4 regions of the Shewanella sp. 10N.286.52.A9 genome follow, and region 1 is predicted to be linked to each of the others. Evidence: predicted binding sites of a transcription regulator. Region 1 holds the regulator's gene; each other region holds the start of a gene.
The links. Region 1 encodes LexA, which represses DNA repair genes until DNA is damaged. Its sites were predicted from a motif close to TACTGTATNNNNATACAGTA; they were not measured.

Region 1 (3,879 bases):
ACGATTAGGAAGCTGAGGCCCCGTCATCACTTTACGTTGACGGCGAAAATGCACACGAGCCACACGGATAAGCTTATGCGCAATACTGACATCTGTGCCGTGTTCATCAGCCATATAACGCAGCGACATGGCATTAGAAAATTGAATGAAATTATGGCGACCTAAAAATAGAATCATTAACCATTTACGTAACCATGTTGGGTTTTCACGCTCAAAAACCGCAGCGGTCATGGTGTCATCTTCTTTACCTGGGATACGACCCCAATATAGGCTTACAGGCACAAGCTGGATGTCGAGTTCTTTGTTCTTTTGGTGTAATTCGAGCAACTTAGTAAAGTTTGCTACAAATTTATCGCTACTATGGCGCTTACCAAACAAGGGTTTACGCCCTTCCACACACACAATTCTAGGGGTATTGAAACCATCAACATCTAACCGTTCATACGGACTTGGCAAGTTATATTTAGCTGTCATTTCATGTAAGGCAGCAATATCACTCAGCGACTCCGTTTTCATCACATAGACCACTGGTTTGTCAGGATCTAAGTTAAGGTCAGCGAACGGATCCTCAGGCACAACAACACTGTGTACCATTAATTTCTGAATCCAACGTAATGATTTAGCAATGATAGAATCTGGTTTTAACATGGGTCTTCGCATTATCAACAACGATTTATTGCGCATAGGATACCAGAATATCATTCAGTTACACTAACCTCGGTAAATCTAGTTAACATTTAAGTAGCAAGTTTTGTTGGTTCTAACATCAAGTATCAATCACTTAGTAAGTAGCAAAACATTTAGGTACAGTACTGTATAAATAGACGGTATCCAGTACTTTTTGGCTTATTCACTTGAGTCATCAATAATAAAACACACTAATTTACCGACGCCCCACAAAAACAATAAATCACTGATTTAATTAGCTTTAAATAACTAAAAACTTCGATAAAAATTCATATCTATTGCTTTATCAGCAAAAAATGTTGGTTAATACTTGCGCGACCAAAGATACTGTATATAATGACAGTCACTGTATAAAAAAACAGGAATCAACATGAGACCTTTAACGCCACGACAAGCTGAAATTCTAGAATTAATTAAATGCAATATTGCCGAGACAGGTATGCCACCAACTCGTGCAGAAATTGCCACTAGATTAGGCTTTAAAAGTGCTAATGCTGCAGAAGAACATTTAAAAGCACTCGCTAAAAAAGGTTGCATTGAAATTATTCCAGGTACCTCTCGCGGTATCCGTATGGTCCAAGAAGAAGAGGAAGTCGAAGAAGGCTTACCACTGATTGGTCAGGTTGCGGCTGGTGAACCAATTTTGGCGTTAGAACATGTTGAACAATACTTTCAAGTTGATCCTGAAATGTTTAAACCCAATGCTAATTTCTTACTACGTGTTCGTGGCGACAGTATGAAGGATATTGGCATTATTGAAGGTGACTTATTAGCGGTTCACAAAATGCAGCAAGCTAAAAATGGTCAAGTCGTTGTTGCCCGTGTTGATGATGATGTCACCGTGAAGCGTTTTGAAAAGAAAGGCAACGTTGTTTATCTGCATGCAGAAAACGAGCAGTACTCGCCGATAAAAGTCGATTTAACATGCCAAAGCCTTACGATTGAAGGGCTCGCTGTTGGCGTTATCCGTAATGGAGGTTGGTTATGAACACATTAATAGGTAATGCACCACGTCACCCAGGTTTATGGATGGACATGGCATCAGCAGCTGCGCCAGTAAAGCAAGGTATCGAAACCAAACAAACAGCTAACCAAGGGTTAACTGAATTAACTCAGCTATGCGGCCAGTTAGCCGTATTAAGTCAACAAGGGCGATGGATTGTACTGATTAATCCGCCTCACATTGGTTACAAACAAATTCTAGCGAACGCCAATGTCAGAATGGACCGTGTATTACTGGTTCACACTAAAGATGAAGTCGAAACACTGTGGGCAATGGAAAAAGCACTCACAAGTGGTACATCCAGCGCAGTGATTACATGGACAACCCCATTAGATGCTCGTGATAATCGTCGCATTCAATTAGTCGCTAAAAGCGCCTTAGCGCAAGGTGTCATTATTGAAGATGTAAATACTCACTTACGTGTTGACCAATTAAACGCCAGTAATCCTGTGGCTGCAACCCAATTGAATTTATCTGCATTTCACTAAAGTCTATTTGCTAAAAAAGCCCTTCATTTCGGTGACGGGCTTTTTTTTGCGCCTTTTTTCAGCAAATTAGATGATAAAGTGATCTTGATCAATATTTAATCTCCAAGTAATGTAGTTAACAAGGGAGTAACATTTATTGACCTCTCTTAGTGGTAAAAATGAACATAAGTGATAAAACGCTGTAAAGATTGTGCTGGTACCATGCGGTATAGAAAGCCTTGAATAAAAAGCGTCAATTTAAGAATTGAAAAGTTCAGTATTAGGTACAAGTGTGGCCACCAAAACCCAATAGAATAATCGAGTATTAATACTCACTGCCACCGTGTACTTTGAAGTGATCAAACTTTTTCGGGAATAGAAAAGTTTGCATAGAGCAGAGTATTACTGTGTGACTTTTCCTTGTTGTTATTGCAAATCGCAATTGGCAGAGGAGTAGTCTTGTGAAGCGATTGTTGTATGGATTAATGGTGCTGTTTTTTGCAGTGCCACTTGCAGCGGCTGATATGCCGCTTAACATGACCCAAGGGGTAACAGAGATCAGTGGTAAGGTTTACGACCTCCATATGATCATTCTTTATATCTGTTGTGCTATTGGTGTTGTGGTATTTGGAATCATGATTTACTCCATGATTTATCATAGAAAATCAAAGGGTGCAGTACCTGCTGATTTCCATGATAGTACCAAAGTGGAAATAGCATGGACTGTCGTGCCGTTTCTTATCCTCATTGGTATGGCAATTCCTGCCACAAAAACCCTCATTGCTATGGAAGACCCAAGTGATGCGGAGTTAACTATCAAAGTAACCGGCTCTCAATGGAAATGGCATTACAGCTATTTTAATGAAGACGTCGAGTTTTACAGTTTACTTTCCACCCCTGCCGATCAAATTACTGGGACAGAAACGAAAACTGAAACTTACCTACTAGAAGTCGATAAGCCCCTCGTTCTGCCAATCAATCGTAAAGTACGCTTTTTAATGACTTCAGATGATGTGATTCACTCTTGGTGGGTTCCTGCATTTGCGGTGAAAAAAGATGCTAACCCAGGTTTTATTAATGAAGCTTGGACCAAGATTGATAAGGTTGGTACCTACCGAGGTCAATGTGCTGAGTTGTGTGGTAAAGACCACGGATTCATGCCGGTGGTAGTTGAAGCCGTTTCTGAAGCAGACTTTGAGCAATGGCTAAAAGATCAAAAACAACTAACTGCTGATGCAAAAGCCGCGGCCGAAGCGTCACTGTCGCAAACCCTGACCTTTGATGAGTTGATGGCTCAAGGTGAACAAGTTTACATGGGCCGATGTGCCGCTTGTCACCAACCAAATGGTGCAGGACTACCTGGTGTATTCCCGTCTCTTATCGGCAGCCCAATCATTAAAGGGTCAGTTGCTGGCCACATTGATATTGTCGTCAACGGCCAGCCTGGTACTGCCATGCAAGCCTTCGCGAAACAGCTTACTGCAACAGAAATTGCAGCTGTTGTGACCTACGAGCGAAACGCTTGGGGTAATGATTCTGGTGATGTGGTTCAAGCTGCAGATGTGAACTCTGGTGGGGCACCTAGCGATGCAAGTGATAAGCCAACGCCTGTCACTTTGCCTGCTGAGTTACCAGCGACACAACCTGAGGTAGAACAAGTGGTTGCTGACGTCGTTGAAGAAGCAACGCCTGACGTTGTTATGGATGACTTATCTATGGATG
Region 2 (3,879 bases), on a different contig from region 1:
ATTTAGGTCGTGGTAATGCGAATAAATTATTAGCACGATTCCTATTCATTTATGCGGACGATTTAGCACTTGAATTAGTTAACTTTACTGGTGGTTCATTACGTAATGCGATTCCTCGTGAAGCGAATATCAGCTTTATGTTACCTAGTGAAAACCAAGTAAAACTTGAACAAGCGATTACTGAGTTCCAAGCCTTAGTACGTGCAGAGCTATCGATTGCCGATCCTGACATGTTACTGACACTTGAATCAATCGAGACACCAGAAAAGGTCATCGGTGAAGAAGCGCAGAATACCTTAATTGACTTACTTCATGCATGCCCGAATGGTGTTATGCGCATGAGTGATGAAGTTGAAGGCGTAACAGAAACATCACTGAATGTTGGTGTTATCAACACTGAAAATGAGTCTGTAGAAGTCCTATGCCTTATCCGCTCGTTAATAAACTCCGGTCGTGAAGAAATCGAAACTCAGTTAACAGCATTAGCTAACTTATCAGGTGCAAGTATCGAACTTTCAGGCGCATACCCTGGCTGGAAACCTGATAATAACTCACCTGTAATGGCGATAGTTCGTGACACTTATAACGACATTTATAAAAAAGACCCTACGATCATGGTGATCCACGCAGGTCTTGAATGTGGTCTGTTTAAAGAACCCTACCCGACTATGGATATGGTATCCATTGGTCCTACAATTCGCTTCCCGCATAGTCCTGATGAAATGGTTAATATCACAACCGTTGGACAATACTGGGAGTTACTGCTTGCAGTACTTGAACGTATTCCAGCAAAAGACTAATTAGTAAAAACGTCAAAAAGGCTGCCATTCTCATTGAGAATGGCAGCCTTTTTCATTTAAGCGAAGCGAGTAGTCAGTAAAATACGCATCAGCTTAAAAGTTTAAATCAAGTTGTTCAGTGTTCGACTGTTTATCTTTGGTATCAATTTCAATATCAGCTAATCCGACCGACACGCCGACTAGACGAATCCCCCTGCCATTTGCTCGCGCTAGAGCTTGGCTTAATAAATCATGAAACAGGTTCAATGATATTTCATCACTACGGTGTTCAATCGTGGTCTGTTTAAAATCATTAAACTTGAGCTTAACCACTTGCTTATGAATTTGCCTATCCTTTGCACTGCGGTGAACTCGAGCAATGAGTTCTTGAATTAACTGCGGCATAACATTATTGCACTGATCAAGCGTAAAAATATCTTGTGCCAGTGTGGTTTCAACTCCGACCGATTTCCTGACTCGATTGGGGCTGATTGTCCGATTGTCGATACCTTGCGCACGTTCAATCAGAACTCGCCCAAATTTACCAAATGCTGCAATCAGTTTATCACTTGGGTAATGTTGCACATCTTCACAGGTTGTTAGACCAAGGGCGGCTAGCTTTGCCGAAGTCACTTTACCTACGCCAGGAATTTTGTTCAGCGTTAATGGCTTTACGAAGGCGTTAATATCTTCAGGAGGGATAACATACTGACCATTAGGCTTATTTAAATCTGAAGCAATTTTGGCAAGAAACTTAATGGGCGCAACACCTGCTGATGCTGTTAACCCGGTTTCATCGAGTATTTCTTGACGAATCGCCTTAGCAATTAAAGTGGCACTGCCCTTGTGGGCATGACAGTCCGTGACATCTAGATAAGCTTCATCTAAAGATAAAGGTTCAACTAAATCGGTATAGCGATGAAAGATAGCTCTAATTTGTACGGAAATTGATTTATAGACATCCATTCGACCTGGCACTAAAGTGAGATCTGGGCATAATTTTAACGCCTGATAACTCGACATAGCAGAGCGCACACCAAACTGGCGAGCTTCATAATTACACGTGCTGATCACGCCCCTGCGATCGCTTCTGCCACCCACAGCTATGGGTTTGCCACGCAATTCTGGAAAGTCTCTCATCTCCACCGCTGCAAAATAACAATCCATGTCGATATGAATAATTTTACGGACCATTTTCAAGCAAGCTCTTTCTAGCTCATTAACTGATTAATTAATTTATCATAGCAGATGGACAAAATCACTGTATAAATAAACAGTATCGTGTAATAACACTAGTAACGCTGATATTTGAATCAAATCTGCTTAACAATGAACCGAACTTAGCTATTTCAACAAGCGTTTGCGACTTAACATGGTAATTTAGTTACGGAGGAGTCTGTTACACATTTTTTATCTAAGCCCTTTTATAGTGACCTTTTCATCAAGTAACTTAGTACAAAAACAAAAAAGCCCAACATTGTTGGGCTTGTTAATACCAGTGACTTTTTACATTTTCGTCTGTAAATAGTTCTGTAATCCAACACGATCAATCAGTCGAATTTGTTTTTCTAACCAGTACATATGATCTGATTCAGTATCATCTAATAATACTTCTAAGATTTCACGAGTTTGGAAATCTTCTTTTTCTTCACAAAGTGCAATGACTTCACGTAAATGATCAGCAACGGCATACTCGTAGTTCAAATCATTTTTCAGCATCTCTTCAACATCTTTACCTATGTTGAGTGCTTCACGACTCGCAACGTCTGGAGTACCTTCTAAGAATAAAATACGTTGTACTAACTTGGCAGCATGCGCTTTTTCATCGTCTGATTCATGAAGAATACGAGTGTATAACTCATCAAATCCCCAATCTTCATACATATGAGCATGAACAAAATATTGATCCATCGCCGACAATTCACCGGTTAATAGTGCGTTTAGCGCTGCAATAACTTCTGGATGACCTTTCATGTTAAATTCCTATTAATCTTTAATTTGTGATTGAAGGTAATTTTGAATACCTGTTTGATTGATGAGTTCTTTTTGAGACTCAATCCAATCAAGATGTTCTTCTTCATCTTCGAGTAAATCTTCAAGTAGATCACGACTCACATAGTCACGCTCTGCTTCACACAACTTGATGGTTTCTTTCAGTACGACAAGCTGCTCGGTTAACGCTTGCTCGTCACAATCAAGCATCTCTTCACAATGCTCACCAATACGTAACTTATCGAGTTGCTGTAAATTGGGTAATCCTTCCAGAAATAACACGCGCTCAATTAGCTTGTCGGCATGCTTCATATCTTGAATCGATTTCTTGTATTCTTTTTCATTCAGGTTTTCTAAACCCCAATGTTTGAACATGCGTGCATGTAGGAAATACTGGTTAATGGCAGTTAACTCACACGTCAGCACTTTATTCAGCTGACTAATTACTTTAGGGTGGCCTTTCATAATTCTGTCCTTTAATTCAAGATTGATCTGGATCAATTTCCAACAGGATAGTACATACGTTCATTAATTACAAATACCCTTTAAAATCATACACTTGATTAGTGATAATCATTATCATTACAACTTAGGTTATTAACTAGTTTCACTTCAGTTTAAATACCGTTAACTTCAATGGAATCACGGTTATAGGTTAAAAATACAAAAACGCTACATGCGCTTGATCACAGAATAATCGTAAAATGTTACCTAAAAAGATTTTTGTAAATTTTGTATCGAATGAAATGACAAACTATTTCAGACATAAAAAAGCCCAATGAGATAAACCTCATTGGGCTATTTAATTAACCTAGATCCGCTAAGTCGCTTTGAGTATCGCGATGAGATAAAGGTTAAATAATACGGTTCTGATTTAGCTTAGCTTCACGCTCAGATTCCGCCATTCGACGTTTTCTTTTATCACACGGATCATCGCAGTCACAAGCTTTTTCGATGCCAAGAACACCAAGACCACCGCAACTGCCTTCTACAGCTTTACGCTTAATAATGTAGCCAACAGACATTAATAGGAAAAATAATAACAACACGACAAAGGCCGCTATAAAGGTACTCATCATAATTTCTCACTTATACTTCTTTATCATTG
Region 3 (3,879 bases), on a different contig from region 1:
GAGGCGTCAATACTTAACGCTGACTCTGTGACAAAATAACTATCAGTTGTTAATAGTGAGGCGAACTCAGGTAAAATTTCGACTTGGTACAGAACACCGGTAAAGTCTTCGGTTAATGTCACTTCAGTGATAGTACCAATAGGCATCTGTTTAAATCTAACTTCTGCGCCTGCAGTTAAGCCACTGTGCTCATCAGAAGTCAGTTGTATGGTGAGCTTTTGGGCTTGAAGCAAATCTGGCGCTTCAGGTTGTAAAGTAAATAGCTCTGGTAACGCTTGGTCACTGGTGCCTGGGAGCACATTGACGACACTCCCAGTTAATAAACGTGCTGCATGTTTCACACCTTCAAGCGAAATGTCGGCACCAGCAATCCAGAATTGGCTATCGGCATTTAATAAGTGCTGATATTGCACATCAAACTTGGCTAAAAATTTAACGCCGGATTCAGTCAATTGAGTTTGATGAACTTTACCCACCTCAACGCCACGATAAACCAGCGCTGAACCTTGGTTTATCTCATCTGCATTTTCGGCGGTAAGTACAAATTCAATCCCTTTAACTGCACTTTCTTCATCAGGGTAAAGTACGTAGGTATCGCCACTAACTGCTTTGTCCGCTTTTGTATCTGAGTTGAAACTGATCCCGCCAGCGAGTAATGATGCCAAACTTTCGGTATTCACCTTAATTCCTGACATAGAGGCATCGATTTTGAGCCCTGAGACATTCCAAAATTGTGACTCTTGATTGACCAAGTGTGCGTATTGCTGCTCGATAAAGGTACTGATAGTAATGGTATCACTATCGATTAACCGGTAGTTAACCACCTTGCCGACTGGCACTTGGCGGTAAAATACCATTGAGCCGACATCAAGGGAGCCTAGTGTTGAAGTGGTAAGGTTCACAACTATGCCTTCTTCATCATTGGGGATCATCGTAGGGGCTTCTGTTAAAGCAACAAACTCTGAAGCAGAACTGCCATCTCCTGGCTGAATAGCAATATAGTTACCTGAAAATAAGGTATCTAATCCTTCTATCCCTGTGATACTTGCTTTTGGAGTCACAAGCCAAAACTGGGTATTTTTGTTTAAAAATGGATCAGAGCGATAATCCATAATGATTTTAACATTGACGCCAGAAAGGTCTTTATCAATGCTGATATCGGTGACTTTACCGACCGTTAATCCCTGATATTTAACTAGGGTTTTACCGATATCGATACCGATAGCACTAGGGAAGTGCACTTGAACTTCAATTCCCGACTCTTTGATACTTTTAACACCTAGCCAAGCCCCTAATACCAGGGCAACAATAGGAAGTAACCAAATCGGAGAGAAAAGTTTCTTTTTAACGACTTTTGGTGATTCAATTCGTGTCATTTTTTTTGTCCAAGCGATCCCAAAGTAAACGTGTATCAAGCACCTTAGCTGCCAATTGAGTCAGTAAGATAACGAGTGCAAATGCGGTTGCTGCCGGAGCGGGTTTAGCATCTAAAAGTTGACCCATATTGACTACCGCAACTGTCAGTGCAATAACGAATAAATCCAACATAGACCAACGGCCAATCCATTCAATAATATGAAACCCCACCATGAGCTTCTTTTTTGAAACTGGTAAGTTAAAACTAATCGCAGTTAAATATATCGCTAGTCCAGCAATTTTTAGCCATGGTACTAAAATACTGGCGGTGAATACGATAATGGCAATAGGGATCATATCCGAATGCACTAAATGTACTATCCCAGTAAAAATAGTATCGTAAGTCACTTTGCCTTGGTTTGTGAGCATAGTGATTGGATAAATATTGGCTGGTATTAATAAAATCGCTGCAGTAATTAATAACGCCCAGCTTTGTTGCAAGCTCTGTTCATTACGAGGTTGTATTTTTGATTCGCAGCGGCTGCAATACCCTTGCTCAATAGGGTTAATGTTGCGACATACCCCACACAAGGTCATTCCGATATCTTTACCTTGCTGGTAATCATTGCTTTTAGCTTGTTCTATTTTATTCGTCATGAGTCAGCTTCCACATATGTTCCAGATTATACTCACGTTGCAAAAACAAAATAACCAAAAATAACATTCCGAAACAAAAAGTTCCCATGCCTAAATAGATATCCGCAAAGTCAGATAAATTGAATGCGGCCACCAAGAAAGAAATGACATAAATTTCTAACATTGATAATTGGGTGAGTAAGGCTTGGTTTTTCAGCAAACGCCGATAGGTTCGTTGCCAAAAATAGCTGTGTAAGTTGCTTTTTACGATAATGATTTGTAGCAATATCGACAGTATTAATAAGCCAGGAGCAATCACTGCTGAGGCAATAACTGCAACAGCGACAATCCAATAACCTTGTGCCCAAACTGCGATGGCTGTCTCGTAGACAGTCGTTGCACGGATGCTACCCAAAAAATGGATTTCTAAAACGGGTAAAAAATTAGCTGGAATAAAAAAAAGTAGCGCGGTAATACACAAAGCTAGCATGCCGTTAATAGAGCAATATGGCACATCATAGAGTGCCGTATGGCAGCGAGGACATAGGGCCCTGACATTCGAAGGTAGCGCACGGCGCTGAACTGCTAAGTCACAAGAGCGACATAAAACGATGCTCTCTTGATCTACATTTTTTGGCATATAAAGCGCAAACCATCCATCTATATAATTAAGAGCTCTAAATTACTGAACAATATCTGACTAAAGTGCACAAAATATGGCTTTAAATAGTCAAAACGTCAATTATTCAAGATACAATAAAATCAGATAATACCAGAATAATCAGAATACTTGCATCAGAAGTTAGTTCTATGACACTCTATGCACTGTATATAAAAACAGTAAGAGGTTAATCATGGCGGTAATTACAAAGTTTGTCGTGGTAAGAGAAGGGGTGGAAAAGATGACATTTACATCTAAAAAGGAAGCCGATGCCTATGACAAAATGCTCGACATTGCTGATAACTTAGTTCCTTTTATTACTAGCGCTGAACTCGAAATTGACGAGAATAGTGTAGAGAAGCTTGCTTTTTACTTAGCTTCTAATAAAGATGAGCTAGCTAATTTATTAAAAGGCGTAGTAAAACCTAAGCCAGTTGCCAATAAAGCAGCCACGAAAAAAACTAATAAAAAAGCGCCAACAGAATAAAATATTTTAGGAAGTAGAATGAAAGCTGAGTTTTATGACACATTGAACCGTCAAGTATTAGCATTAATGGAAGGCGAAGATGATCTGATTGCTGGCATGGCAAACTTTTCGGCGTTGTTAAATGATAATTTAGACAATATAAATTGGGTTGGCTTTTACATTAAAAAAGCAGACCAATTAGTCTTAGGCCCGTTTCAAGGTAAAGTTGCCTGTACTCGTATTGTGATAGGCAAAGGAGTTTGTGGGACAGCTGCGGCACTAGATCAGACTCAACTTGTTGAAGATGTACACCAATTTGAAGGGCATATTGCTTGTGATGCAGCCAGTAATTCAGAAATTGTTGTGCCGGTTCGTAACGGAAATGATGTGGTTGCCGTGCTCGATATTGACAGTCCATTGTTGAATCGTTTTGATACAGACGATCAAAAAGGTCTCGAAATTTTAGTAAAAAGCTTCGAATCTTGCTTATTTGCTTAATTTGCGAACAAATAATCTAAATTGCAGGTCGCAATCGCTGTGATGCGCTTTATAATACTGAGCTGCACGCATTAACTACTGGAAAATTTATTTACTGTAAAATTGCAGCTAACTAAGTTAATTTGTTAAGGCATGTTTCAATTGCTTTAGCAATCATGTAGGAAGTGCTAATTTGAACGTTAAGCAAGACTCTGTTTAACGAAAGACAAACGACTGTACTAGCCAAGAAAGCTATTAACCAGTCCCCTTATATAACGTGGAA
Region 4 (3,879 bases), on a different contig from region 1:
TCACGATCCATGGTCAAGTTCCTACCGGTAAAGCCTTAACTCGTGGTGGTGCAAAAATCGGTGACTGGATTTATGTCACTGGTACCTTAGGTGATTCCGCATTAGGCTTGGATATTTTGCTAGGTAAGCAAGATGTTGACCCTCAGTTTAAAGAGTTTTTGATTAATCGCCATTATCATCCAACGCCAAGGATCTTGGCTGGACAAGCCCTGCGTTCATTAGCAACCAGTGCAATTGATTTATCTGATGGTCTTAACTCCGATATTGCTCATATATTAAAAGCTTCAAACGTTGGAGCCGTCATTGATGTCAATGAATTACCGTTATCGACTTCATTGGTTGGCTCAGTGGGGCCAGAGCAAGCAATCAATTATGCTTTGACTGGGGGCGAAGATTACGAGCTTCTTTTCACTGTACCAGAAGCACAGCGGGGCGCTTTAGATACAGCCTTAATTCACGCAGGTGTTAAATTTGTCAAAATTGGGCAAATATGCGCGGGTGATAAATTAAGGTTGGTATCCAATGGCGAACCATTTGAGCTAGACCTAAAAAGTTTTGAGCACTTTTAATGAATCTATTATCAAACGATCCAGCGGTAAAAAAATTATCACTTAAAAATCCAGTGCATTTCCTAGCACTTGGGTTTGGCAGTGGGTTAGCAGCTAAAGCCCCCGGCACTTTCGGTACATTAGCAGCAGTGCCATTAGTTTACTTAATGGGGCACCTTAGCTTAACCGCATTTATTATTATCACTGTGTTAAGTACGCTTATTGGCTTTTATATATGTGATAAAGCAGCCAAAGACATGGGAGTCCATGATCATGGCGCCATTGTCTGGGATGAGGTTGCTGGCTTAATGATTACCATGATAGCTGCCCCAGCGGGCTTAATATGGTTAGTCATTGGTTTTGCACTATTCCGTTTTTTTGATATTTTGAAACCTTGGCCTATTCGTTGGCTAGATGCCAAAGTGCATGGCGGCTTTGGTATTATGATTGACGATGTTTTAGCAGGCTTTTTTGCATTAATCTGTCTGCAGCTTATCTATTATTTCGTATAAGTCTTGATTGATAATCACTAAAAAGCCCACCAATTGGTGGGCTTTTTAGTGATTAGTGCGCATTTTACTATCTTAGCTATTGAAGTAGCTCTCGAGCGTTAGCAAGTGTGTTTTCTGTAATAACATCACCAGCTAATAACCTAGCTAATTCACTGATCCTTTGCTCTTTATCAAGGGGTTTCATTTGTGTTTCAGTGCCACCACTTTTACTAAACTTGTTCACCAGCATATGTTGGTGACCATTACCTGCAACTTGAGGTAAATGGGTCACACAGATAACTTGAGTAGATTCCCCTAAACTGCGCAGCATACGTCCTACAACAGCTGCAGTTGGCCCAGAAATACCGACATCGACTTCATCAAATATGAGTGTCGGCGTGGCAACTTTTTTCGCAGTAATAACTTGAATACCTAAACCAATACGTGATAACTCACCACCAGAAGCGACTTTTGCAATCGGTTGAAGGGGTTGTCCTGGGTTAGTGGTCACTTGAAATTCAATTTGATCGCTACCAGTAACAGATTGAATGTCAGGGTTAAAATTGACTTCTATAGAAAACTTACCCTTAGGCATATTCAATTCATGAATCGAGCGAGTGACAAGTTTATTAAGCTCTTTTGCATAGCGAAGGCGGCTTTGGCTGAGTTTTTGAGCGCTTTTAATATAAGCTTGTTTACTGTCGTCAACTTGCTGTTGAATCTCATCTAGTCGGGTTGCATCGTTATTTAGCTCTTTTAATTCTATGGCTAATGCTTGATGGTGTTCAGCTAAATGCTCTGTTTGAACATGATGCTTTCTTGCCAGTTGCATGGCTTTGGAAATACGTTGTTCCAAAAATGCAAAATGCTCAGGATCTAGCTCTATTTTGCTTAAATAGTCTTGAACTTCACTGGTACTTTCTTGTACCTGAATTAAGGCTTCATTGAGCATGTTTGCAACACTTTGCAATGCTGGATCAAATGATTGTAATTGATCGGCAAAACCTATCACCCGATTTAATGAGGACTCAATATTGTGCTCATCGTCCTCGCTAAGCAATTGAAGCGTTAATTGACAATTTTCAATTAAATCACTGCCGTTAGCCAAGCGTTTGTGTTCTTGCTCTATTTGCTCAAATTCACCTGGCTTTAAAGCAAATTCGTCCAGTTCTTCGACTTGGTATTGTAGAAGTTGTTTGCGGGCAATACGCTCTTGTTGGTTTAACTGTAATTGTTTTAATTCATTTTCAATGAGCTTACAGCGTTGATAGCTTTTACTGACATTGTCGATAAGGATACTGTGGTTGGCATAGCTATCGAGTAAGGTAAGTTGATGCTCACTTTTAAGCATGGCATGGTGAGCGTGCTGCCCATGAATTCCGACAAATAATTGTCCTAGTGCTTTAAGTTGAGTGAGTGGGACAGGGTTACCATTAATGTAGGCTCTAGAGCGACCGTCGGCGCTAATCGTTCGACGTAAAATACATTCTTCATCGACATCAAGATCATTATCTTCAAGCCAGCGTTTAGCATACGGCACATCTTCAAGCGAAAAACGTGCAGAAACTTCAGCTTTGTTTGCCCCAGGGCGAACGGTATTGGCATCGGCTCTATTGCCTAAGCATAGGCCTAGCGCATCGATAGCGATAGATTTACCGGCACCAGTTTCCCCCGTGATGCTGGTCATTCCGGCTTTAAAGTCAAGTTCAAGAAAACGTACAATCGCAAAATTATTAATGCTTAATTGGCAAAGCATAATCAATCCCTGTGTAAAGAAACACCAAACCACTGTATTTATAAACAGTCTACACTGTTTTTATATACAGTAAAGTGCTGGTTGCTAATTTTTTTGAGTTGTATTTATGTGGAAGTTATTAGCAGCAAGAAGCTGAGTATTTAGTTGAGCTGTTCAAGTAATTGTTCAATCAGGGGAAGGCTAATAAAGGTGGCAAGGGTACTAATCAAGATGCATTTAGCGCTCGATAACCCATAGGTTTGATAACGCTGTGCGAGTAAGTAAACACTTGCTGCAGTTGGTAATGCAGCTAAGATGACCCCCATGATAAGTAACTCGTTATCGACATTAAAATAGCGTAGTAAACCATAAGCAATTAATGGCTGAATCACGAGTTTAAGTATATTTAATATGCCCATTTCGATTGCAAGATGGTGAGGTGGTGTTTCAGGCTCTGTACCTCCATGCATTGCTTTAGCGAGAACCATACCAATCGCAAACAGCGCACATGGGCTTGAGGTATTGCCAATTAACCTCATCATCATGCTGATGCTATCAGGAATTGGGATATACAAAGCTGATGCCATGACTCCTAAAGTGCAACCAATAACAATGGGATTACTAATTAACGCATTCAACATAATAAGCACAGGGTGTCGTTTTTGCTTTTTATTGATGGCAAGTTCCATATTGACCATTGCAAAGGCAAACATAATGACAGATAACAAACTCGCAATAGCAGCAGCTGTGATTGCGTGATTGTTATCTGGATAAAGCATCATCATTAGTGGAATACCAATAAATGCGGTATTACCAAAGCTGGTATTTAACCCTCTGATAGCGGCTAGTGCTGGTTGTTTTTTATCTGCGATAGATGAAATGAGCACCGTAATGAAATAGGTCACAACCATTGCAATACCAAAGGCCGCAATAAAGCCCCATTGCATGATCTCATGTATATCGGTTTCGGCTAACGCAATGAATAAAATAGCGGGGAACGCCACGTAATAGACGTATTCGTTTAATGTAAAGTCGGTATCATGAGGAAGCACTTTAAGCTTTTGAACAATAAAGCCTAGCAACATGATGCCAAAGACAGCAATAA

Region 2: dinB (DNA polymerase IV) is a predicted target of LexA. The motif match lies at 2,039-2,058, and genes of this name have one in related genera.
Region 3: AB4128_RS02295 (YebG family protein) is a predicted target of LexA. The motif match lies at 2,816-2,835, and genes of this name have one in related genera.
Region 4: recN (DNA repair protein RecN) is a predicted target of LexA. The motif match lies at 2,848-2,867, and genes of this name have one in related genera.

The regions. Positions count from the first base shown of each region.
Region 1 covers NZ_JBFRJQ010000001.1:204,564-208,442, forward strand. Annotated here, with positions in the region: gene plsB (glycerol-3-phosphate 1-O-acyltransferase PlsB) at 1-648, opposite strand, end outside; gene lexA (transcriptional repressor LexA) at 1,058-1,675, shown strand; gene AB4128_RS00985 (cell division inhibitor SulA) at 1,672-2,178, shown strand; gene coxB (cytochrome c oxidase subunit II) at 2,619-3,879, shown strand, end outside.
Region 2 covers NZ_JBFRJQ010000011.1:119,655-123,533, forward strand. Annotated here, with positions in the region: gene AB4128_RS10205 (aminoacyl-histidine dipeptidase) at 1-800, shown strand, start outside; gene dinB (DNA polymerase IV) at 894-1,973, opposite strand; gene bfr (bacterioferritin) at 2,286-2,753, opposite strand; gene bfr (bacterioferritin) at 2,766-3,236, opposite strand; gene nqrM ((Na+)-NQR maturation NqrM) at 3,626-3,847, opposite strand.
Region 3 covers NZ_JBFRJQ010000003.1:43,659-47,537, reverse strand. Annotated here, with positions in the region: gene AB4128_RS02310 (MlaD family protein) at 1-1,376, opposite strand, end outside; gene AB4128_RS02305 (paraquat-inducible protein A) at 1,363-2,013, opposite strand; gene AB4128_RS02300 (paraquat-inducible protein A) at 2,003-2,632, opposite strand; gene AB4128_RS02295 (YebG family protein) at 2,847-3,140, shown strand; gene AB4128_RS02290 (GAF domain-containing protein) at 3,159-3,617, shown strand.
Region 4 covers NZ_JBFRJQ010000011.1:27,554-31,432, reverse strand. Annotated here, with positions in the region: gene thiL (thiamine-phosphate kinase) at 1-569, shown strand, start outside; gene AB4128_RS09845 (phosphatidylglycerophosphatase A) at 569-1,060, shown strand; gene recN (DNA repair protein RecN) at 1,137-2,795, opposite strand; gene AB4128_RS09835 (AEC family transporter) at 2,936-3,879, opposite strand, start outside.